DNA from 2 places in the Streptomyces sp. NPDC093544 genome. Region 1 is predicted to be linked to the other one. Evidence: predicted binding sites of a transcription regulator. Region 1 holds the regulator's gene; the other holds the start of a gene.

Region 1 (4,414 bases):
GGTTCACGCCGAAGGGACGGCTCGTGATCCCGCGCAGCTGCTTGATCTCCTGGTACATGCCGTCGGCGGTTTTGTACCCGGCGGCAAGGAACCCGAGCCCACCGGCCTCGGACACGGCGGCCGCGAGATGCGGGACGGATACTCCGCCCGCCATGGGGGCCTGCACGATCGGGTGAGGGAAGAGATCGGTCAGTGCGGAGGACATGACGGCATGTTGTCACGTCCTCCGAACAAGTCCGAATCGAGCCTTCCACGTGGCATAGGACACCCGCACCCTCCCGCCCCGGCCGGTCCGGCCCAGGGCGAGAAGGCCCAGTTCAGAGGCCCGATGCTGGGTCCTCAGCGACCGTTGAACGCGTCCTTGAGCCGCGAGAAGAGCCCCTGCTGCCCCGGCTGGAACTGCCCAATGGGCCGCTCCTCGCCGCGCAGCACGGCCAGCTCGCGCAGCAGGCGCTCCTGCTCGGCGTCGAGCTTCGAAGGCGTCATCACCTCGACGTGCACGATGAGGTCACCGCGCCCGCCGCCCCGCAGATGCGTGATACCGCGCCCGTGCAGCGGGACCGACTGCCCGGACTGCGTGCCCGGACGGATGTCGATCTCCTCCATGCCGTCGAGCGTCTCCAGCGGCACCTTGGTGCCGAGGGAGGCCGCGGTCATCGGGATGGTGACCGTGCAGTGCAGGTCGTCGCCGCGCCGCTGGAAGGTGGTGTGCGGGAGTTCGTGGATCTCGACGTACAGGTCGCCGGCGGGGCCGCCGCCAGGGCCGACCTCGCCCTCGCCCGCGAGCTGGATCCGGGTGCCGTTGTCGACACCGGCCGGGATCTTGACGGTCAGCGTCCGACGCGACCGCACACGCCCGTCGCCCGCGCACTCCGGGCACGGGGTCGGGACGACGGTCCCGAAGCCCTGGCACTGCGGGCAGGGCCGCGAGGTCATGACCTGGCCGAGGAAGGACCGCGTGACCTGCGACACCTCACCGCGACCGCGGCACATGTCACAGGTCTGCGCCGAGGTCCCCGGCGCCGCGCCCTCACCGTTGCAGGTGGCGCAGACGACGGCCGTGTCGACCTGGATGTCCTTCGTGGTGCCGAAGGCCGCCTCGTCCAGCTCGATCTCGAGCCGGATCATGGCGTCCTGGCCACGCCGCGTACGTGACCGGGGGCCACGCTGCGACGCCGTACCGAAGAAGGCGTCCATGATGTCCGAGAAGTTCCCGAAGCCACCGGCGCCGAAGCCACCGGGGCCGCCCGCGCCGCCCGCCTGGGACAGCGGGTCGCCGCCGAGGTCGTAGACCTGCTTCTTCTGCGGGTCCGACAACACCTCGTAGGCGGCGTTGATCTCCTTGAAGCGCTCCTGCGTCTTCGGATCGGGATTGACGTCCGGGTGCAGCTCGCGCGCGAGCCTCCTGAACGCCTTCTTGATCTCGTCCTGGGACGCGTCGCGGCGCACGCCGAGTACGGCGTAGTAGTCCGTGGCCACTTAGGACTCCGCCAGGATCTGTCCGACGTACCGTGCCACCGCTCGTACCGCTCCCATCGTGCCGGGGTAATCCATGCGGGTCGGTCCGACCACGCCGAGTTTCGCTACTGCCTCGTCGCCCGAACCGTAGCCGACTGAGACGACGGACGTGGAGTTGAGTCCCTCATACGCGTTCTCATGACCGATCCGTACGGTCATGCCCGAATCCCCGGCCTCACCAAGCAACTTGAGAAGCACGACCTGCTCCTCCAGCGCTTCGAGTACGGGCCGGATGGTGAGAGGGAAGTCATGTCCGAAGCGGGTGAGATTGGCGGTGCCGCCGATCATCAGCCGCTCCTCGGTCTGCTCGACGAGTGCCTCCAGCAGGGTGGAGAGCACTGTCGCGACCGTACCGCGGTCCTCCGCCTCGAAGGCGTCGGGCAGGTCCTGCACCAGTTGCGGAACGTCCGAAAACCGACGCCCCGCGACCCGGCTGTTGAGCCGCGCGCGCAGATCCGCCAGAGACGTCTCCCCGAACGGCGCCGGGCAGTCGATCAAGCGCTGCTCGACCCGGCCGGTGTCCGTGATCAGGACGAGCATGACGCGGGCCGGAGCCAGCGACAGCAGCTCCACGTGCCGCACGGTCGAACGCGTGAGGGACGGGTACTGCACGACGGCGACCTGCCGCGTGAGCTGCGCGAGCAGCCGCACCGTACGTCCCACCACATCGTCGAGATCGACGGCGCCGTCGAGGAAGTTCTGGATGGCCCGCCGCTCGGGCGCGGTCATCGGCTTGACGCCCGCGAGCTTGTCGACGAAGAGCCGGTAGCCCTTGTCGGTGGGGATGCGCCCGGCGCTGGTGTGCGGCTGGGCGATGTACCCCTCGTCCTCCAGGGCGGCCATGTCGTTGCGGACCGTGGCCGGGGAGACCCCGAGCTGGTGCCGCTCGGTGAGGGCCTTGGAACCGACCGGCTCCTCCGTCCCCACGTAGTCCTGGACGATGGCGCGCAGCACTGCGAGCCTGCGTTCACTGAGCATCGCGCGCACCTCCAGATGTCGTCGCCGTGGTCTTCCCGGACGCTTCCCGGACTCTCCCCCTGGCACTCAGCTCGTGCGAGTGCCAGCGTTTCCCCGGCCAGTGTACGGCGGGGAGGTACGCCCCCGGCAAGGGCGGGCCCCGCGCGGTCGTGCCGACAGCGTCCTCGCCGTTAGCGTCTGCCCATGAGCGTGACTTGGGAAGAGGCGGGGTGGGAGAGGGTGGGGCCGCGGGTAGGACGGCGGCGGCTTCCTGGCTGGGACTGCACGGTCGGTCTTGTGGTCGGCGAGGGGGCCGCCCTGCTGATCGACGCGGGGTCGAGCCTGCGGGAGGGCGCGCAGTTGCGTTCCGAGGCGCGGGGGTTGCTCGGCGACAAGTCCCGGGTGACGCATCTCGCGCTCACCCACGCACACTTCGACCATGTTTTCGGCGCGGCCGCCTTCGCGGACGTGGAGGTGTTCGGGGCGGTCGGCCTGGACACGGTCCTCGCGCACGGCCATGAGGAACTGCGCGCGGACGCCGTACGCAACGGCCTGGACCCGCGGGAGGCAGCCGAGGCCGCCGATCTGCTGGTCCGCCCCCGTCACCACGTGCTCGGCGAGCGAACCCTCGACCTGGGCGGCGGCACACAGGCCCTGCTCGCGAACATCGGCCCCGGCCACACCGCCCACGACCTGGTGGTCCTGGTCCCAGGATCGCCGTCGGGGCCCGCGGTCGTCCTCTGCGGCGACCTGGTGGAGGAGTCGGGCGAACCCCAGGCGGGCCCCGACGCCGTCCCCTCCCGTTGGCCGGCGGCGCTGGACCGGCTGCTCGCCCTGGGCGGGGAGGACGCGGTGTACGTGCCCGGTCACGGAGCGGTGGTCGACGCGGGGTTCGTCCGGGCCCAACGGGACACGCTGGCGGCCCGCTTCGGCGTGTCGTAGGAGGCCGTACGCCATGACGGCCCCGCTTCTCCTATCGTCATCCGAATGCGCCAGTACTCTCCGGACCTGACCCCGCCGTGGAAGAAGCCCAAGCCCGTGCCCGAGGTCCCGGCGGACCCCGGTCTGGTGGTCGAGGAGCCCGGCACCGGCTTCTGCGGCGCGGTGATCCGCTGCGAGGCGGGCACCGTGACGCTGGAGGACCGCTTCGGCAAGCACCGGGTGTTCCCGCTGGAGCCGCGCGGCTTCCTCCTGGAGGGCAAGGTGGTGACGCTGGTCCGCCCTGCGGCAGGGGCGCCCGTACGTCCCTCCCGCACCGCCTCCGGATCGGTCGCGGTGCCCGGTGCGCGGGCACGGGTGGCGCGGGCCGGGCGGATCTACGTGGAGGGCCGGCACGACGCCGAGCTCGTCGAACGCGTCTGGGGCGACGACCTGCGCATCGAGGGCGTGGTCGTCGAGTACCTGGAGGGCATCGACGACCTTCCCGCGATCGTCGCCGACTTCGCCCCGGGCCCGGACGCCCGCCTCGGCGTCCTCGTCGACCACCTGGTCCCCGGCACCAAGGAATCCCGCATCGCCGACTCGGTCACCAGCGACCACGCCCTGGTCGTCGGCCACCCGTACATCGACATCTGGGAGGCCGTGAAGCCGTCCTCCGTGGGCATCAAGTCCTGGCCCCGCGTCCCCCACGGCCAGGACTGGAAAACAGGCGTCTGCCGCGCCCTGGGCTGGCCCGAGAACACGGGCGCGGCCTGGCAGCACATCCTGTCCCACGTACGCTCCTACAAGGACCTGGAGCCGGAACTCCTGGGCAGGGTGGAGGAGTTGATCGACTTCGTGACGGCACAAGAGGCTTCGTAGCCCGTCCGGTGCAGGAGGTCTTTCAGCCCGTCCGGCGTTTGAGGACGAGCGCGTTCAGCGCGATACGGGGGCCTGGGGGCGGAGCCCCCAGATACGGGACGGGCAGGGGCGGAGGGGGCGAACCCCCCCACCTCAGTCC
Region 2 (4,414 bases), on a different contig from region 1:
GCGGCAATGACGTCGTCCAGGTCGGCCTGGGTCATCTCCTTGCCCTCGCCGGCCGTGCCGTTGATCCGCAGGCCGGACGGGCCGACCGCGGGGGCGTCCGCGAACGGCGGCTCGCCCGCGCTGCGGACCATGCCGATGTGCCACAGCTGCGGCACGATCGTGCCGCCCGCCGCGTGCACGGCCTCGGCGACCTTCGCCCAGCCCGCCAGCTGCTCCTCGCCGTGGAAGCGGGGGATGCTGTCGCTCTGCCCGGCCGAGTCGTGGCCGACGTAGGTGCCCTCGGTGACGATGAGGCCCACGCCCGCGGCGGCGCGGCGGGCGTAGTACGACACCACGTCCGCGCCGGGGATGCCGCCCGGGGAGAACTGGCGGGTCATCGGTGCCATGACGATCCGGTTCGGGACGGTCAGGCCGTTGAGGGAGACGGGGCGGGACAGGATCTGGGCCGCGCGGGAGGGGGCGAGTGTCACGTGAGGGCTCCGGGGGGAGAGGTCGGACGGATATCGGGTCGCGGGATGCTCATGCATAGGTACATGTGATGAATATGTGCACGCGCATTAATTCGTGCCAGCAGCGTCAACCGGCCCGCCCGTCAGCACATTCCGGCCCGGCCCGCACCCTGCATGTGATCCAGGACACGCATCGGGGGCGACCCCCGGAAACGCCCGAGGGCGGCACCCCTTGGGAGAAGGGGTGCCGCCCTCGGTACGAAGGACGGTGATCAACCGGAGGCCGAAGCCCCGAGGCCGATCAGAAGTCCATGTCACCGCCCGGCATACCGCCCGGAGCGCCGCCGGGGGCGGCCTTCTCCGGCTTGTCGGCGATGACGGCCTCGGTGGTGAGGAACAGCGCGGCGATGGAGGCGGCGTTCTGCAGGGCAGAGCGCGTGACCTTCGCCGGGTCGATGATGCCTTCGGCGATCATGTCGACGTACTCACCGGTCGCGGCGTTCAGGCCGTGGCCGACGGGCAGGTTGCGCACCTTCTCGACGATGACGCCGCCTTCGAGACCACCGTTGATGGCGATCTGCTTGAGCGGGGCCTCCAGGGCGAGCCGCACGGCGTTCGCGCCGGTCGCCTCGTCACCCGTGAGCTCCAGCTTCTCGAAGACCGAGGAGGCCTGGATGAGGGCCACGCCACCACCGGCGACGATGCCCTCTTCGACGGCCGCCTTCGCGTTGCGAACGGCGTCCTCGATGCGGTGCTTGCGCTCCTTGAGCTCGACCTCGGTGGCGGCACCGGCCTTGATGACGGCCACGCCGCCGGCCAGCTTCGCCAGGCGCTCCTGGAGCTTCTCGCGGTCGTAGTCCGAGTCGGAGTTCTCGATCTCGGCGCGGATCTGGTTGACCCGGCCGGCGACCTGGTCGGCAGAGCCGGAGCCGTCGACGATCGTCGTCTCGTCCTTGGTGATGACGACCTTGCGGGCACGGCCCAGCAGGTCGACACCCGCGTTCTCCAGCTTGAGGCCGACCTCCTCGGAGATGACCTCGCCGCCCGTGAGGATGGCGATGTCGCCGAGCATGGCCTTGCGGCGGTCACCGAAGCCCGGCGCCTTGACGGCGACGGACTTGAAGGTGCCACGGATCTTGTTGACGACCAGCGTCGACAGAGCCTCGCCCTCGACGTCCTCGGCGATGATCAGCAGCGGCTTGCCCGACTGCATGACCTTCTCCAGGAGCGGGAGCAGGTCCTTGACACTGGCGATCTTCGAGTTGGCGATCAGGATGTACGGGTCGTCCAGGACGGACTCCATACGCTCCATGTCGGTGGCGAAGTACGCCGAGATGTAGCCCTTGTCGAAGCGCATACCCTCGGTGAGCTCAAGCTCCAGACCGAAGGTCTGGGACTCCTCGACGGTGATGACGCCTTCCTTGCCGACCTTGTCCATAGCCTCGGCGATGAGCTCGCCGATCTGGGTGTCGGCGGCGGAGATGGAGGCCGTGGAAGCGATCTGCTCCTTGGTCTCGACATCCTTGGCCTGCTCAAGGAGGGCACCGGAGACGGCCTCGACGGCCTTCTCGATACCACGCTTGAGGGCCATCGGGTTGGCACCCGCGGCTACGTTGCGAAGGCCCTCGCGGACCAGCGCCTGCGCCAGAACGGTCGCGGTGGTCGTACCGTCGCCGGCGACGTCGTCCGTCTTCTTGGCGACTTCCTTGACCAGCTCAGCGCCGATCTTCTCGTACGGGTCCTCGAGCTCGATCTCCTTGGCGATGGAAACACCATCGTTGGTGATCGTGGGGGCGCCCCACTTCTTCTCGAGGACGACGTTGCGGCCCTTGGGACCAAGGGTGACCTTGACGGCGTCGGCGAGCTGGTTCATCCCGCGCTCGAGACCGCGCCGCGCCTCCTCGTTGAACGCGATGATCTTGGCCATGTGAAGTGGTCCTCCCGGACTGGGGTGGATTGCTCCGGACCGCGCCCGCGCCCGCGACGGACGGCCTGCGTGCCTCGTGGTTCCTTGCCCCACTTGGCCTGCGGGCCTCACTGACCCGGTCCTCGTTGTCACTCTCACCTGCAGAGTGCTAACGCCAATGATTAGCACTCGCCCCTACCGAGTGCAAGCGACTCCGGAAGATCCCCAGGTGGGGCGGGGGGCGCGCACGGCGCGAAGAGAGGTGAGAGGGACAGGCCGACGGAGGCGCGGACGGGCGGGCAGGCCGAAGGGCCCGCATCCCCTGGCGGGGGATGCGGGCCCTTCGTCACGTCGAACAGAACAGTCAGTCGGCGCGTGCTTCAGCTGCTGGTCGCCAGCCGGACCATGTCCGCCTGCGGCCCTTTCTGGCCCTGCGAGATCTCGAACTCGACCCGCTGGCCCTCTTCAAGGGTGCGGTAGCCGTCCATCTGAATCGCGCTGTAGTGGACGAATACATCCGCACCACCGTCGACCGCGATGAAGCCGTACCCCTTCTCCGCGTTGAACCACTTGACGGTGCCCTGAGCCATGCCTAACTCCCCTATTACTGGCCCTTGCACAGGACCGCACTTCGCGGGCCCGGGTCATACCTCACCCCCCAAAGATTGGGGGTGTGCGCCGGAACGCGTCGACCGCGGCTGAATGTATCTGTCCAACTGCCCTCTGCAACAGGTCAATCGGACGAGAATTCTGGGCACGACCGATCGGGAATATGCGGAGAATTCGCAAAGATTCAGGGCAAGTCGGGCCCCGTAAATGCCATAAACGGCTCAAAAAGGCGGGGCACTTTGGCTACTTCTTGTCGGGCATCGGGCAAGGACTCATATGCGCCCGGCATAAAACCAACTCGAAGGCGAAGCAGCTTCCCCAACTGTACCGCGCTCAACCATACAGAATTGCCCCCTCCGCTTCTCTCACGGAGGGGGCAATTCGATGAACTCTCAGTGATTGCAATTACCCAAGGTAACTACAATCACCGTACGTGACGGCGGATGACGGTCAGCCTCCGGCGACGGCCGGAATGATCGAGACGCCCGCACCGTCCGGCGTCGCCGTCTCCAGGCCCTGCTCGAAGCGGACGTCGTCGTCGTTCACGTACACGTTGACGAAGCGGCGCAGCTTGCCCTGGTCATCCAGGACGCGCGCGGCGATGCCGGTGTGGTTCTGCTCCAGGTCGGCGATCACCTCGCCGAGGGTGCCGCCCTCGGCCGACACCTCGGCCTTGCCGCCGGTGTAGGTGCGCAGGATGGTGGGGATGCGGACGTTGACGCTCATGACGCGAGGCCAGCCTCTCGGAAGGAGTCCAGGTTCGGGCGGATGGTCGCGGTGAGCCCGGTGTCCGAGGCCACCGCGTCCAGGGTCTTGAGACCGTCGCCGGTGTTGAGGACGACGGTGGTGAGGGTCGGATCGAGCAGACCGTTCTCGATCAGCTTCTTCGCCACACCCACCGTCACGCCACCCGCGGTCTCGGCGAAGATGCCCTCCGTCTGCGCGAGGAGCTTGATCGCGTCGACGATCTGCTCGTCGTTCACGTCCTCCACGGCGCCGCCGGTACGCCGCGCGATGTCGAGCACGTACGGCCCGTCGGCCGGGTTGCCGATGGCGAGCGACTTGGCGATGGTGTTCGGCTTCTGGGGCCGTACGACGTCGTGGCCGGCCTTGTAGGCCACCGACACCGGCGAGCAGCCCTCCGCCTGGGCACCGAAGATCTTGTACGGCTTGTCCGCCACAAGGCCGAGCTTGATCAGCTCCTGAAGAGCCTTGTCAATCTTCGTGAGCTGGGAGCCGGAGGCGATCGGGATGACCAGCTGGTCGGGGATCTGCCAGCCGAGCTGCTCACAGATCTCGTACGCGAGGGTCTTCGAGCCCTCCGCGTAGTACGGCCGCAGGTTGACGTTGACGAAGCCCCAGCCCTCGCCGGCCGGGTCGCCGATCAGCTCGGAGCAGAAGCGGTTCACGTCGTCGTAGTTGCCCTCGATGCCGACGAGCTCCCCGCCGT

Evidence for each region. The regulator HrcA, encoded in region 1, represses chaperone genes, less so after heat shock. The targets are predictions, from matches to a motif close to TTNGCACTCNGNNNNNCNGAGTGCNAA.
Region 2: the regulator HrcA is predicted to act here: its motif matches at 2,502-2,528, upstream of groL (chaperonin GroEL).

Annotation. Positions count from the first base shown of each region.
Region 1 is NZ_JBFBEA010000025.1:114,801-119,214, reverse strand. Features, by position in the region: gene AB0N66_RS32585 (nitronate monooxygenase) at 1-205, opposite strand, end outside; gene dnaJ (molecular chaperone DnaJ) at 340-1,479, opposite strand; gene hrcA (heat-inducible transcriptional repressor HrcA) at 1,480-2,496, opposite strand; gene AB0N66_RS32570 (MBL fold metallo-hydrolase) at 2,680-3,417, shown strand; gene AB0N66_RS32565 (DUF3097 domain-containing protein) at 3,463-4,275, shown strand; gene hemW (radical SAM family heme chaperone HemW) at 4,408-4,414, opposite strand, start outside.
Region 2 is NZ_JBFBEA010000007.1:343,010-347,423, forward strand. Features, by position in the region: gene AB0N66_RS13310 (NADH:flavin oxidoreductase) at 1-470, opposite strand, end outside; gene groL (chaperonin GroEL) at 751-2,376, opposite strand; gene AB0N66_RS13320 (cold-shock protein) at 2,736-2,945, opposite strand; gene AB0N66_RS13325 (MoaD/ThiS family protein) at 3,415-3,690, opposite strand; gene thrC (threonine synthase) at 3,687-4,414, opposite strand, start outside.